3 regions of the Mesorhizobium sp. 10J20-29 genome follow, and region 1 is predicted to be linked to each of the others. Evidence: predicted binding sites of a transcription regulator. Region 1 holds the regulator's gene; each other region holds the start of a gene.

Region 1 (5,191 bases):
GGTGGCGGCGCTCGGCAACGAACTGCTGGCCCAGCGTTTCGTCGAGCGCAACGTCTTCATGACCAGCGAACTATGGGGCGTCGGCTCGACCGATCCCTACGGACACCGCAACGACCTTCCCACGCTCGACGGGGTCATACGGGCTCATGGCGGCGAAGGAAGGAAAGCCCGCGACGGCTACATCGCGCTTTCCGATGCAGAGCGCGACGGCTTGATTGCCTTCCTGAGGACGCTGGTCATCGACCCGGCGGCGGTGGCCCGGTGAGCGCGCGCCGCAACATGCTGGCGACCCTCCTTACCGCGCTGGCCGCAGCCGTGCCGGCATGGGCCGAGGACACTGCGCCGCGCAAGCCCGTCAATGACATCCCGCAGATGCACGAGGAGGCGCTGGCGGCAGGCATCGATCATTCCTACACCGGCCCATGGGAGTTCTTCGTCGGTGGCGGCGGCGCTTCGCTCGATTGCAACGGCGACAGGCGCCCGGACGTCTTCCTGGCCGGCGGCAAGGGCGCATCGGGCCTCTATGTCAACGAGAGCGCGGCGGGCGGCGACCTGCGCTTTGCCGAAAAGTCGCTCGACCTCGACGCCAAGGATCTCGCCAACGTGCTCGGCGCCTATGCACTCGACATCGACAATGACGGCCACCGCGACCTTGTTCTCCTGCGGCTCGGCGAGAACATTGTTCTGAGGGGCGGTCCGGGCTGTAGCTTCACCAAGGCCAACAGGCAGCTCTCGCTCGATGGCGGCCGCACCTGGACGACGGCCTTCGCCGCGACCTGGGAAGCAGGCCTGAAATACCCGACCCTTGCCTTCGGCAACTATGTCGACCGTGCCGCTCCCGGTTCGCCCTGGGGCACCTGCGAGGAAAATGTTCTCGCCCGCCCGCAACCGGGCGACAGACCCGACTACTCGCAGCCTTCCGCGCTGACCCCCGGCTACTGCGCGCTGTCGATGCTGTTTACCGACTGGAACCGCTCTGGCACGCCCTCGCTGAGGGTCACCAACGACCGCCAGTATTATCGCGGTGGCGAGGAGCAACTGTGGAAGGTCGAGCCGGAGAATCCGCCCCGGCTCTACGGCAAGGCGGACGGCTGGCAGCATTTGACGATCTGGGGCATGGGCATCGCCGAGGGCGACATCGACGGCGACGGCACGCCCGAGTACGCATTGACGTCGATGGGCGACACCAAGCTGCAGAAGCTCGACGACGAGTCGGACGAGAACCGGCCGGTCTATACGGACGTTGCCTGGGACAAGGGCGCCACCGCGCATCGCCCCTACACCGGCGGCGACCTGAAGCCGTCGACCGGATGGCATTCCGAGTTCGCCGACTTCAACAATGATGGCCTGCTCGACCTGTTCATTGCCAAGGGCAATGTCGAGCAGATGCCCGATTTCGCCGCCAACGATCCGGACAACCTCCTGATCGGCCAATGGGACGGCAGCTTCGCCGAAGCCGGCGATGTCGCCGGCATCGCATTGCCCACCAAGGGACGCGGAGCCATCGTCGAGGATTTCAACATGGACGGCATGCTCGACCTGCTCGTCGTCAACCGCGGCCAGAAGGCCAGCCTGTTCCGCAACTGCGGTGCGGTGGCCGGTGACCTGGCTCGGCCCATGGGCAACTTCGTCGGCATCGAACTGCGACAGAAGGACGTCAATCGCGACGCCGTGGGCGCCCTCATTTACGTCAAATCGGGCACCCAGACCTATGTGCGCAGCGTTCAGGTCGGCGGCGGCCACGCGGCCGGACATGCAGGCTTTATCCACGTCGGCGTCGGCACGGCGGAGCGCGCCGAGATCCGGGTCAAATGGCCGGATGGGGAATGGAGCGCGCCCTACCGGGTCTTCGCCAACAATTTCGTCATCATCGGACGCGACGCGCCCGGCGCTAAATACTGGTACCCGGCCGAGTAGCAGGCCTAGTCTTCGCGGATGGCGTAGCCGGCACCACGGATCGTGCGGATCACGTCTGGCATGCGGCCATTGTTGACTGCCTTGCGCAGGCGCCCGACATGCACGTCGACAGTGCGCTCGTCGATGTAGATCGTCTCGCCCCAGACATTGTCGAGCAGCTGGCTGCGCGAGAACACGCGTCCCGGATGGCGCATCATGAACTCCAGCAGACGGAACTCCGTCGGCCCGAGCTTGATCTCGTTCTTCTTGCGGTAGACCCGGTGCGCCTCACGGTCGAGCATGATGTCGCCGACCTTGAGCACGCTGGACAGCACTTCCGGCTTGGCCCGGCGCAGCAGGGCGCGCACGCGCGCCATGAATTCCGGCGTCGAGAACGGCTTCACCAGGTAATCGTCGGCGCCTGTCGAAAGCCCGCGCACCCTGTCGCTTTCCTCGCCGCGCGCCGTCAGCATGATGATCGGCAGCCGCTGCGTTTCAGGTCGCATGCGCAAGCGGCGGCAAAGTTCGATGCCCGAGATGGCAGGCACCATCCAGTCGAGCACAAGAAGGTCCGGTGCATTTTCCTGCAGGCGGATTTCGGCCTCGTCGCCGCGCGTCACGATCTCGACCTGGTAGCCTTCGGCCTCGAGGTTGTATCGGAGCAGCACGCCGAGCGGCTCCTCGTCCTCGACGACCATGATCTTGGGCGCAATCATTGGCTTGATGCTCTTTCCAGCGCGCTATTCCGCCAAGACCGACAGCGACGTTTCGTCGAGCTTGGGACGGGATACCGGCAATTGTTGTCCTGTAACCACGAAATAGGCGTTCTCGGCGATGTTGGTGACGTGGTCGCCGATGCGCTCGAGGTTCTTGGCACAGAACAGGAGGTGCGTGCAGGAGGTGATGTTGCGCGGATCTTCCATCATGTAGGTCAGAAGCTCGCGAAAGACCGACGTGTACTTGACGTCGATCTTCTCATCGTCGATGCGCAGGTCACGCAGGGCGTCGGCGTCGCGGGCCAGGTAGTGCTTGATGACACCGTCGACCTGGCTGAGCACCATTTCGGACATTCCCTCGATGCCATGCGCGAGGCTGCGCGGCGCCGGGCTCTGCCCGACTGCGCTGACGCGCTTGGCGATATTCTTGGCCAGGTCGCCGATCCGCTCGAGATCGCCGGCCATGCGGATGGCACCAACGACTGCACGCAGGTCCTGGGCCATCGGCTGCCGTTTGGCGATCAGGGTGATTGCCCGGTCGTCGAGTTCGCGCTGCCGCGCATCCATGATCACGTCGTCCGAGACGACCCGCTGCGCCAGCGCCCCATCGGATTGCAGCAATGCGCGGATCGCACCTCTGACCATGGTCCCCGAAAGGTCCCCCATGTCGTTGATCAGCTTCTGGATGCCGGAGAGGTCGTCGTCGAAAGAAGTGACGGTATGTTCGCCCATGATCTAGGTCCTCGTGGTCTGCCGCTTGGGAGGATGCGGCTTAGCCGAACCGGCCGGTGATATAATCCTGGGTGCGCTTGTCGTCGGGGTTGGTGAACATCTTCTCCGTCGCGCCCTCTTCGACGAGGTAGCCGATATGGAACATCGCCGTGCGCTGCGACACGCGGGCAGCCTGCTGCATGGAATGCGTCACGATGACGATCGTGTAGTTCTGCCGCAATTCGTCGATCAGCTCCTCGACCTTGGCGGTCGCGATCGGATCGAGCGCCGAGCACGGCTCATCCATCAGGATGACTTCCGGCGACACGGCGATGGCGCGCGCGATGCAGAGACGTTGCTGCTGTCCGCCCGACAGGCCGGTGCCGGACTCGTGCAGCCGGTCCTTTACCTCGTTCCAGATTGCCGCCTTCTTCAGGCTTGATTCCACCACCGCGTCCATATCGCTCTTGGATTTGACGAGGCCGTGGATGCGGGGGCCGTAGGCAACGTTCTCGTAAATCGACTTCGGAAACGGGTTCGGCTTCTGGAAGACCATTCCGACCCTGGCGCGCAGTTCGACCACGTCGATCGATGGATCGTAGATATCCTCGCCGTCGAGCGTCAGCGACCCGGCGACCGTGCAGCCGTCGATCGTGTCGTTCATCCGGTTCAGGCAGCGCAGAAAGGTCGACTTGCCGCAGCCCGACGGGCCGATGAGCGCAGTGACCTGCTTCTCGCGCACGTCGAGATCGATGCCGAACAGGGCCTGCTTACCGCTGTAGTGAACGGTAACGTCCTTGCCCTTCATCTTGATGGGAGGTTCGGTCAGCATAGGCGTCAGCTTGTCCTCGATGGCCGCTTCGGTCAGCATGTTCATGTCTTTCTACTCCATCACCAGCGACGCTCAAAACGCCTGCGCAGGAAGATTGCCCCAACGTTCATCACGGCCAGAAAGATCAACAGGATGATGATCGCCCCGGAGGTGCGCTCGACGAAAGCGCGCTCTGCCTCGTTTGCCCACATGTAGATCTGCACGGGCAATGCGGTTGCCGGGTCGAAAGGCGTCGTCGGATAGTCGGCCACGAAGGCGACCATGCCGATCAGGATCAGCGGCGCCGTTTCGCCGAGCGCCTGTGCAAGGCCAAGGATCGTGCCCGTCAGGATGCCGGGCGAGGCCAGCGGCAGGACGTGGTGGAACACCATCTGCATCTTGGAGGCGCCAAGCCCGAGCGCTGCCGAGCGGATCGACGGCGGCACGGCACGCAACGCGGCGCGGGTCGCGATGATGATGGTCGGCAGCGTCATCAGGGTCAGCACCAGGCCGCCGACGATCGACGCCGAGCGCGGCAGCTGCATGAAATTGATGAAGATAGCCAGGCCCAGCAAGCCGAACACGATAGACGGGACCGCAGCCAGATTGTTGATGTTCACCTCGATGAGGTCGGTTAGCCTGTTCTTGGGCGCGAACTCCTCGAGATAGATCGATGCGGCGACACCGATCGGCAGTGCCAGCACCAGCACAATCAGCATCATGTAGATCGAGCCGATCATCGCGACGCCGACACCGGCAGTCTCCGGGCGGCTCGATGCGCCGAAGGTGAATAGCCCGGTGTTGAAGCGTTCCTTCATGACGCCGTCCTTCTGCAGCGTCCGCATCCACTCGACCTGCTCGTCCGACACCTTGCGCCGTGCTTCCGCGACGGCCAGGTCGACCTGCCCCTTTGCCGCGGAATCGACGTCAGCCGTTGCCAGAACCCAGACAGTCTGCGTCGTGCCGATGATCGACGGATCGGAAAGGACCATGTCGCGCAACTGCGTCCGCACGCCGTTCGAGATCATGCGTCCAACATCGCGCGTCTTGCTTCGAT
Region 2 (5,191 bases), 580 kb from region 1:
CTCACCGCCCTGGTCGTCGGCGGGGTCGGCGTTGGAAACGCGGTGCGCGCCTATCTCGAGGGCAAGCTCGGCGTCATCGCCACTTTCAAGAGCCTCGGCGCGTCGGGCGGCTTCGTCGTCAGCGTCTATCTCGTGCAGATACTGATCATCGCCGGCATCGGCATCGTGATCGGGCTCGTACTCGGCGCGATAATGCCGTTTGCAGCGACGGCTGCACTGTCTTCGGTCATTCCGGTACCAGTCGAAGGGGGACTCTACCCCGACGCACTCGGCATGGCGGCGCTGTTCGGCCTGCTGGTGACGCTGTTGTTCGCGCTCCTGCCACTGGGCCGGGCGCGCGACATTCCGGCAACCGCGCTGTTTCGCGAACTGGGCGTGCAATCGGGGCGATTGCCGAGGCGCGTCTACATGCTGGCGGTGGCGGTGCTGGCATTGCTGCTCGCCGGCCTTGCCATCTGGTTTTCCGGCGACCGTCGCATCGCCGCCATTTTCGTTGGCGGTGTGGTATTTTCCTTCTTGGTGCTGCGCCTCGTCGGCCAGCTGGTGCAGATGCTGGCGCGCAAGAGCCCGCGCGTGCGCTTCGTGGCGCTTCGGCTGGCGATCGGCAACATTCACCGGCCCGGCGTCCTGACACCCTCGGTCGTGCTGTCGCTCGGGCTTGGGCTGACGCTTCTGGTGACGCTGGCGCTGATCGACGGAAACCTCAGGCAGCAGATCTCGGGCAGCCTGCCGGAACGCGCGCCCAACTTCTTCTTCGTCGACATCCAGAGCACCGAAGTCGAGAATTTCGCCGACTTCATTGCCAGGGAGGCGCCAGCCGGCAAGCTCGTGCGCGTGCCGATGCTGCGCGGCCGTATCGTCGAACTCAACGGGGTCGACCTGCGGAAGATCGAGATCCCGGCCGAGGGGGGCTGGGTGCTGCGCGGCGATCGCGGCCTGACCTACGAGGCACAGCAGCCGGACAATGCAACCCTGTCGGCCGGTACCTGGTGGCCGCAGGACTATGCCGGCGAGCCGCTGGTCTCGTTCTCTGCCGAGGAGGCTGGCGAACTCGGCCTGAAGCTCGGCGACACCATCACCGTCAACGTCCTCGGCCGCAACCTGACCGCGCGCATCGCCAATTTCCGGCAGGTGAAGTGGGAATCCATGGGCATCAACTTCGTCATGGTGTTTTCGCCCAACACCTTCGCAGGCGCGCCGCATTCCTGGCTGGCAACGCTGTCGGCCCCTGACGCCAGTGTCGCCGACGAGGCACGCCTGCTCAATGCCGTGACGCGGGCCTTTCCGGCGGTCACGACCGTGCGGGTCAAGGACGCGCTCGATGTGGTGAACCGCATCGTGGCGCAGCTCGGAACAGCCATACGCGCCGCGGCAAGCGTCGCGCTGATTGCCTCGGTACTGGTGCTCTCCGGTGCGCTGGCCGCAGGCAACCGGGCCCGGGTGCATGACGCTGTGGTGCTGAAAACGCTTGGCGCGACGCGGCGAACGCTGATTTCGGCCTTCTCGCTCGAATACGCCCTCATCGGCCTTGCCACGGCAGTCTTTGCACTGTTTGCCGGCGGTACGGCCGCATGGTTCGTGGTCGCAAGGATCATGAACCTGCCCTCGAGCTTCATGCCGGAGGTGGCGGTGGCGACCGTCGTGGCGGCCCTGGTGCTCACCGTTGGCTTCGGCCTGCTCGGCACCTGGCGGGTGCTTGGCCACAAGGCAGCGCCGGTGCTGCGGAATCTCTAGCGACGCCCCCGGCAGAGACGCTCGCGAGCAGGCGCGCATTGGAAGGCGCGCCAATTCCGCTCATCTCGCGGTAATATTACCGCGAATTCACCCGGTCACGCATCGTTGCAGGGTGTTGCGGGTCTTGTCGTGGCGACCAAGAAGCATCATATTCGCCGCAGGCATGCTGGAGTCCCGCCAGCGGCGCCCGGGAATCCCTGCCAAGGGTTGCCTGACACCGGACGGGACAGAAGCAACATAGAGGAAACAATGGCTGACCTTCGAAATTATCAGGCACGCGCCGTGAACGTGGGCACCCACGCGGACGCGTCCATCGACGAGGGCCTGCGCGCCTACATGCTCAAGGTTTACAACCTGATGGCACTGGGCCTCGTCATTACGGGCCTGGCCGCGCTTGGCACGATTATGCTGGCGACGACCAACGACCCTGCAACAGCAGTTGCCACACTGGGCAACGGCAAGATGCTCACCAGCGTCGGACAGACTCTTTACGGTTCGCCGCTGCGCTGGGTGGTCATGCTGGCTCCGCTGGGCATGGTGTTCTACCTCAGCGCCCGCATCAACTCGATGACGACGTCCGCTGCGCAGACCGCGTTCTGGGTCTTCGCCGGCCTGATGGGCCTGTCGCTGTCGTCGATCTTCCTGGTCTATACGGCGCAGAGCATCGTGCAGACCTTCTTCATCACCGCGGCCGCCTTCGGCGCTCTGTCGCTGTGGGGCTATACGACCAAGCGCGACCTGACCGGCATGGGCACGTTCCTTGTCATGGGCGTGTTCGGCCTGATCATCGCGATGGTGGTCAACATCTTCCTGCAGTCGTCGGCACTGCAGTTCGCCATTTCGTCGATCGGCGTGCTGATCTTCGCAGGCCTCACGGCCTACGACACGCAGCAGATCAAGGAAATGTACTACGAGGGCGACAGCTCCGAAGTCTCGGGCCGCAAGGCAATCATGGGCGCGCTGCGCCTCTACCTCGACTTCATCAACCTGTTCACCTTCCTGCTGCAGTTCCTCGGCAACCGCGAATAGCCGCTGCCGTACACGCAGAAATCCGAGGGCGGCCCATGCGGCCGCCCTTTTCTTTTGGCCGGACCGCTGCTTTGATCGGTGAATCACTGACGAGCGCGACATGACCACCACACAGATCCGGCCCGCGTTCGCGGCGGACCTCGACGCGATCACCAAGATCTATGCCGATGCGGTTCTCAACGGCACGGCGAGCTACGAACTCGAACCGCCTTCGCTCGCCGAGATGACCAGACGCTACCGCACACTGGCTGATGGCGGCTTTCCCTACCTGGTGGCCGAAATCTCCGGACGGATTGCCGGCTATGCCTATGCCGGGCCGTTCCGGCCGCGGCCGGCCTATCGCTTCATCGTCGAGAACTCGGTCTATGTCGCGCCCTGGGCGAAGGGCAGCGGCACCGGCCGGTCGCTGCTCGAGCGCCTGATCGGCGAGACCGAGGCGCTCGGCTTTCGGCAGATGATCGCGGTGATAGGCGACGGTTCGCCAGAAAGTCCGTCAGTCAGGCTGCATGCGCGCGTCGGTTTCCGCCATTGCGGGAGGCTGGAGGGCTCGGGCTACAAGCACGGGCGCTGGCTCGATACGGTGTTCATGCAGTTTTCGATGAATGGCGGTTCGGAGACGCCGCCTGACGCCGAGCCGGGCCCGGTGAGGGCGTAGCAGGTCGCAGTCCGCTTGCTTGCCGGCGGAGCCGATCCGTTCAGGACCTGCCGCTGACCAGCTTCAGGCTCTTGTCGAAGACGCTCAGGACGCGGGCAAGCTCATGACCGCGCTTGAGAATCTGCCCGCCAGCCGCGACGACCGACCAGGCGCCCTGCCGGCGCGCGAGCGACGGATCCTTGATGATGCGGTAAAGCGGGGTCTCGGAGGTGCGCCGGAAGACGGAGAATACGGCGCGGTCCTGAAGATGGTCGATAGCATAGTCGCGCCATTCGTTGGCCGCGACCATCCGGCCATAGAGGCGCAGGATCTGGTCGAGTTCGCGTCGGTGAAACGTAACGGGCAGGTCCTGACGTTCGCGCCGCGCCTCATGGAGGCGGATCAGTATCCCGGAGTCTTCCCTATCCTCCGGTCCCGGGGCGCGATCCATCATCAGCGACCTTTCATGACAGTTGCCTGACAATCAAAGGTGACGTTTTCACGCTGCAATTGCAATACCCGAGGATGCAATCACGCAACGGCGCAGAATGGCAAACCAGCTGTTCACGCGACAGATACATTCTGAATTGATTGGTGATGTCACGCCACATTGCTGCCGTTATTTATCCGTGCTCACGCCCCAATGTCCGACGAATTTACTTGTGTTGCCTGAGACGGTTCGGTCCGGCACTGGCTCGTAAACCCCAAGCCCCCCGCCCACGGGTCTGAGTCGGATCGAACCAACCTCGGCTTCCTTCGGGAAGTCGGGTGCGACGATCCCAAAGACCAAAATGGCCGGTGTCAGTAGCAAGCTGGCGCCGGCTTTTTAGTATCCGGAAAGCGGTTCAGCTCGCTGGCTGGCCGATCATCGCTGCGCCGAGGATGGGACCCGGCAGGCCGCCCGGGCGGACCGACTGCAGCAGCACGGCGCAGCCGCCCTTGCGCAGGATCTCGCTCTTGGGGAATTCGAAACTCGCCGCCTTGCCGTGCCACATTCCCGCAGTCTGGATATCGGTGACCGGATTGGCGTAGTTGATGGTCTTTCCCCGGTTCTCGCCGCGCTGGATGACCACCGGGTGCTGCGGGTCGAAATAGACGAGAACGAGGTGGGCATTGCCCTTCTGGTTCGGCGCGGCATCGGTGTTGATGATGATGCTGTCGCCGGCCTCGCTGACGGCGATGCCGATCGGCAGTCCGCCGGCCTCGCGTGTCTTGCCTATGGCGCCAAGCACGGCGCTGCGCTTGCCGCCGTTGACATGGCTTGAGCCGTTGATGACTGCCTGCGGCGTGTAGACCGAGCGCTCTCCAAGCGATTTGCCGTACTGGTACTGCCGCTTGGTGTTCTCGGGGCTGCCGAGCGTGTCCTTCCAGCCGAGATAGTCCCAGTAGTCGACGTGGTAGCCGAGTGCGATGACGTCGCCGCTGCTGGCAAGCTCGTCGAGCACGTGGTCGGCGGGCGGGCAGGAACTGCAGCCCTGGCTGGTGAAGAGTTCGACGACGCCGGCCGGCCTCTGGAAATCACCGCCGAGCGATGGCGCGCACAGGGCGAGCAAGGTCGCGGCCGTCAACAAGATCCTGTTACGCATATGCATTGCGGCTCCGCCGATGCCGCCTCCCAGATGATTGCCGACCTGATTGACAGATCATCCGAACAACGGGAAGTCACGTTGCGGTGAAACCCCGGCCCGCCGCCCGAACCGCCGGGCCAGAGCCCGGCGGACAGGGATGCGGATGCTAGGCGGCGAGATCGCGCAGCACGTATTGCAGAATGCCGCCGTTCTTGAAGTATTCGAG
Region 3 (5,191 bases), 1.7 Mb from region 1:
ATCTCGCCGGCCTCGACCATGACCCGCGCCTGCTGCAGCGCCGGCGAATTTCGGTAGGTGAGGTTCACCATGTTGACGACGCCTGCTGCTTCCGCAGCCTCCGTCATGGCAAGCGCGTCTGCATGGTTCGGCGCCAGCGGCTTTTCGCAAAAGACGTGCTTGCCGGCGGCGAGGATCGCCAGCGTCGTCACCTTGTGGGCACCGTCGGGCGTCGCGTTGATGGCGGCATCGAAACCGTCCCAGGCAATTGCCGCCTTGAGGCTTTCGAAATGCTGCGCAATCTTGTGCCTAGCGGCGAAGGCCTCGGCCTTGCCGGGGAGGAGATCGACGCAGGCGACGATCTCGCATTCGGGAATCTTTGCGAAATCCTCGACATGGGTGCCGGCGATACCGCCGGTGCCGAGCAGCAGCAGACGATTCATAAAATGGTCCTCAGCTCAGACCCTTGTCGCCATCGGCATGGAGACGGGCACCCTTCTGCACGATCTTCTCCTTGGCCGAAGCGACCGGCACATTGGGCGCCTCGGTGATCGCGGACCAGGCCGGCGCCGGGTTGTGCGCCCAGCGAACGGCGTTGCGCAGCACCTGCTGGACGCCTTGATTGTGATAGATGGCATAGGTCTCGTGCCCTGGCGAGAAGTAGAAGATGCGGCCGGCGCCGCGCTGCCAGGTCATGCCTGAGCGGAACACCTCGCCGCCTTCGTACCAAGATACGAAGACCGTCTCCATCGGCTCAGGCACGGCGAAGGGCTCGCCGTACATCTCGGTCTCGGCGATCTCGAGGCATTCGCCGATGCCCTGCGCGATCGGGTGGCCGCGGTTGATCGCCCAGACGCGCTCGCGCTCGCCGGCCTCGCGCCACTTCAGAGAGCATGGCGTGCCCATCAGGCGCTTGAAAATCTTGGAGTAATGGCCGGAATGCAGGACGATCAGGCCCATGCCTTCCCAGACGCGCTTCTGCACGCGCTCGACGATGTCGTCGGCGACGTCGCCATGCGCCGCATGGCCCCACCAGAGCAGCACGTCGGTTGTGGCGAGACGCTCCGCGGTCAGGCCGTGCTCGGGCTGCTGAAGAGTTGCCGTGGATGCCTCGATGGCCCCGTCGCCGGCAAGAGCGGCGGCTATCGTCGCATGCATGCCATCGGGATAGAGGGCGCGCACTTCCTTGCTGGTCTGCTCGTGGACATTTTCGCCCCAGACCACCGCTCGAATCGTCATGTTTCACTCCCAAAGCGCTTTGGGAGGCATAGTAGTGGGTGCAGGTGACGATGAGAAGGCGCCGCCGCGGCGTTCCGGTGAATTTTCAAATGGGCCACGCGCCCGCTTGAATTCGGCACGCAATGAAGCTATCACCCGCGCAATCCGTCGTAACGACCATGGCGGACGGCGGCCGCTTTAGCTCAGTTGGTAGAGCACATCATTCGTAATGATGGGGTCAGGTGTTCGAGTCACCTAAGCGGCACCAACAATCTCGCCAGACCTTCCATATCGCCCTCCACCGGATTAGGCTCCGTCGGCCTGTGGCTATCGCCCGGCCGAAATGAGCGTAGTATCCCGGGCACGGGGCGTCGCCCTCATTTGGCATCGTGCGGTCATACGGGGTAATGTGATCATGAGTGCTGCGGGCAGGATAGCGCTGGCATTTCTCGGCCTGGTGCTGGGTGGCGGTCTGGGCGGCGGCATCGGCCTCCTTGCCGGCCTTCTCTACACTGAACTTGCAGGCACCTCGGGCTTCGAGGGCTATTCCGGCTATGTCGTGGTCGTCTGGATGCTCGGCGGGATCCTCGTCGGGCTGATCGCGGGGCCCCTGGTCGCGCTAAAATGGTCACGGCGCTAGCAACACACAGCTTGGCCGTTCCGCCAGCCCGCCGGTCATTCGCCGAGACTTCATTACGCCTCACTCCCCCTGCGGCAGTTCGACCGACGGGCAGTTCCGCGCGCCTATCTCTGCCGGCTTGTCACATCTCTGTTGCAAAAGCCGGCTCCTTGTAGGGCCACAACGGGGACATGCGCCATGAACGACAGCCAGAGCTACGACCTCAACCGGATCAAGGACGAGATCGCCGACAGTTTCGACGAGGAACTGGAGGTGCAAATGGAGGAAGACCGGCTCGACGAGGTGGTCGCCGAGGGCATGTCCGGCCCGGCCGAGCAGACGCTCGACCGCAAGATCTACTTCCGCGAGCTGTTCCGGCTGCAGCACGAACTGGTGCGCCTGCAGGACTGGGTGCAGCACAAGCAGCTGAAGGTGCTGGTGATCTTCGAGGGCCGCGACTCGGCCGGCAAGGGCGGCGCCATCAAGCGCGTGACGCAGCGGCTCAACCCGCGCATCTGCCGCGTCGTCGCCCTGCCCGCGCCGACCAACCGGGAGAAGAACCAGTGGTACTTCCAGCGCTACGTGCCGCATTTGCCGTCGGCCGGCGAGATGGTGCTGTTCGACCGCTCCTGGTACAACCGGGCGGGCGTCGAGCGCGTGATGGGCTTCTGCACCAGGGAGGAGCTCGAAGAGTTCTTCCGTTCGGTGCCCGAGTTCGAGCGCATGCTCGTGCGCTCCGGCATCGTGCTCGTCAAATACTGGTTCTCGATCACCGACGAAGAGCAGCAGTTCCGCTTCAAGATGCGCATCCACGACCCGCTGAAGCAGTGGAAGCTCTCCCCGATGGACATGGAGAGCCGGGTGCATTGGGAAGACTACACCAGGGCCAAGGAAGAGATGCTGGCGCGCACCCATACGGAAGATGCGCCCTGGTGGGTGGTGCAGGCCGTCGACAAGAAGAAGGCGAGGCTCAACTGCATCGCGCACCTGCTCGAGCAGATCCCCTATGGCGACGTGCCCAAGCCCGAGATAGAGCTGCCGCCGCGGGTGCACCACGACGACTATGTGCGCCACCCGGTGCCCGGCGAAATGTACGTGCCGCAGCGCTACTGAGCGTTCAGGGCCGGGCCGCGGTCAGGCCGCGGCCTTCCTTGCCAGGCGCGCCTTGATCGAAGCGACGTCGGCGCGCGGCGTCGCGGCGAAAAGCGTCTTCGTGTAGTCGTGCTTCGGGTTGGCGAAGACCTCGTCGCGAGGGCCGTATTCGACGGCCTCGCCGAAATACATGACCATCACCTCGTCGGCGATATAGCGCACCACCGAGAGGTCATGGCTGATGAAGACGTAGGTGAGCTGGAACTCGTCCTGAAGGTCGGCAAGCAGGTTCAGCACCTGCGCCTGCACTGACAGGTCAAGTGCCGAGACCGGCTCGTCGAGCACCAGCAGGCTGGGGTTCAGCATCAGCGCTCGGGCAATCGCGATACGCTGGCGCTGGCCGCCCGAGAACATGTGCGGATAGCGGGCGAAATGTTCCTCAGCCAGGCCGACCTTCTTCAGCATGGCCATGGCGCGGTCGCGTCGCTCCGAGGCCGGCATGTCGGTGTTGATGAGCAGCGGTTCGCCGAGCACGTCACCGATCTTCTGACGCGGGTTGAGCGAGCCGTAGGGGTTCTGGAAGATGATCTGCACCTTCTGGCGCATCACAGGCGTCAGCTTGTCCTTGGCGATGTCGACCTTCTGGCCCTCGATGAACAGCTCGCCGGCGGTCGCCGGATCGATCAGCGTGACGATGCGGGCGAGTGTCGACTTGCCGCAACCACTCTCGCCGACGATGGCGAGCGTCCTGCCCTTCTCGACCGAGAAGCTGACGCCCTTCACGGCATGGACGGTGCGCGGCTTGGCGAACAGGCCGCCACCGACATGGTAGTCGCGCACCAGGTTGCGGGCTTCGAGGACTGCTGTCATGACGCGGCTCCGGCGGCAGGCTGTTCGTCGACGAGATAGTCGGAGATGGTGGGCAGGCGGTCGCCCGTCGCATTGTCGGGCAATGCCGACAGAAGCGCACGCGTGTAGTTGCTCTTCGGGTTCTCGAACAGCGACAGCACGTCGGCCTCTTCCATCTTGCGCCCCTTGTACTGGACGATGACGCGGTCGGCGGTCTCGGCCACCACGCCCATGTTGTGGGTGATCATGATCAGGCCCATGCCGTACTTTTCCTGCAGGCTGACCAGCAGGTCGAGGATCTGCTTCTGGATGGTGACGTCGAGCGCGGTGGTCGGCTCGTCGGCGATCAGGAGCTTGGGATTGCAGGCGATCGCGATGGCGATCATGACGCGCTGGCACTGGCCGCCCGACATCTGGTGCGGGAAGGAACTGAGGCGATCGGCCGGGTCGGGAATGCCGACGAGGTCGAGCAGTTCGATGGCGCGCGCGCGGCGCTCTGCGCGGCTCATGCCCATGTGCACTGCCAGCACTTCCTCTATCTGGAAGCCGACGGTGAAGCAGGGATTGAGGCTTGCCATCGGCTCCTGGAAGATCATCGCCATGTCCTTGCCGACCATCTTGCGGCGCTCGGCCGGCGTCAGCGTCATGAGGTCGACGCCGTCGAACTCCATGCGGTCGGCGGTGACCTTGGCGCTCCAGGGCAGAAGGCCCATGACAGCCAGCATCGAGACCGACTTGCCGGAACCGGATTCGCCGACGATGGCCAGAACCTCGCGCGGCTCGACCGACAGCGAGACGCCGTCGACGGCGCGGAACTGTCCCGCCGCGGTGGCGAATTCGACGACGAGGTTTTCGATTTCAAGCAGGGGCATGGGCTCAGGACCTCTTCAGCTTGGGATCGAGCGCATCGCGCAGGCCGTCGCCGACCAGATTGATCGCCAGGACGGTGATCAGGATCGCGATGCCGGGGAAGGTGACAACCCACCAGGCGCGCAGGATGAACTCTCGCGCCTCGGCCAGCATGGTGCCCCATTCGGGCGTCGGCGGCTGCGCGCCCATGCCCAGGAAGCCCAGTGCGGCGGCGTCGAGGATGGCGCTCGAGAAGGAGAGCGTCGCCTGCACGATGAGCGGCGCCATGGTGTTGGGCAGGATGGTGCGGAACATCAGGCGCATCGGCCCGGCGCCGGCGACCCGCGCCGCGGTGACGTATTCGCGGCCCTTCTCGGTCATCACGGCAGCGCGCGTCAGGCGCACGAAATGCGGCTGCAGCACCAGCGCGATGGCGATCATCGCATTGGTCAGGCCAGGCCCGAGAACCGCCACCAGAACAAGCGCCAGGAGCAGCGACGGGAAAGCCAGGATGACGTCCATGATGCGCATGATGACGGTGTCGATCCAGCCGCCGAAATAGCCTGCGATGACGCCGATGAAGAT

Evidence for each region. The regulator PhoB, encoded in region 1, activates phosphate uptake and scavenging genes when phosphate is short. The targets are predictions, from matches to a motif close to TGTCATNNANCTGTCAT.
Region 2: ACT2BZ_RS06635 (DUF2794 domain-containing protein) is a predicted target of PhoB. The motif match lies at 3,864-3,880, and genes of this name have one in related genera.
Region 3: ppk2 (polyphosphate kinase 2) is a predicted target of PhoB. The motif match lies at 1,957-1,973, and genes of this name have one in related genera.

What each region holds. Positions count from the first base shown of each region.
Region 1 covers NZ_CP199156.1:804,711-809,901, forward strand. The annotation lists gene ACT2BZ_RS03915 (di-heme oxidoredictase family protein) at 1-265, shown strand, start outside; gene ACT2BZ_RS03920 (FG-GAP repeat domain-containing protein) at 280-1,917, shown strand; gene phoB (phosphate regulon transcriptional regulator PhoB) at 1,923-2,612, opposite strand; gene phoU (phosphate signaling complex protein PhoU) at 2,637-3,344, opposite strand; gene pstB (phosphate ABC transporter ATP-binding protein PstB) at 3,385-4,200, opposite strand; gene pstA (phosphate ABC transporter permease PstA) at 4,215-5,191, opposite strand, start outside.
Region 2 covers NZ_CP199156.1:1,382,393-1,387,583, reverse strand. The annotation lists gene ACT2BZ_RS06650 (ABC transporter permease) at 1-1,734, shown strand, start outside; gene ACT2BZ_RS06645 (Bax inhibitor-1/YccA family protein) at 1,984-2,763, shown strand; gene ACT2BZ_RS06640 (N-acetyltransferase family protein) at 2,864-3,418, shown strand; gene ACT2BZ_RS06635 (DUF2794 domain-containing protein) at 3,459-3,851, opposite strand; gene ACT2BZ_RS06630 (DUF1223 domain-containing protein) at 4,243-4,983, opposite strand; gene acnA (aconitate hydratase AcnA) at 5,132-5,191, opposite strand, start outside.
Region 3 covers NZ_CP199156.1:2,468,112-2,473,302, reverse strand. The annotation lists gene ACT2BZ_RS11875 (Gfo/Idh/MocA family protein) at 1-422, opposite strand, end outside; gene ACT2BZ_RS11870 (ThuA domain-containing protein) at 433-1,218, opposite strand; tRNA gene ACT2BZ_RS11865 (tRNA-Thr) at 1,390-1,465, shown strand; gene ACT2BZ_RS11860 (hypothetical protein) at 1,613-1,837, shown strand; gene ppk2 (polyphosphate kinase 2) at 2,015-2,929, shown strand; gene ACT2BZ_RS11850 (dipeptide ABC transporter ATP-binding protein) at 2,951-3,778, opposite strand; gene ACT2BZ_RS11845 (ABC transporter ATP-binding protein) at 3,775-4,629, opposite strand; gene ACT2BZ_RS11840 (ABC transporter permease subunit) at 4,634-5,191, opposite strand, start outside.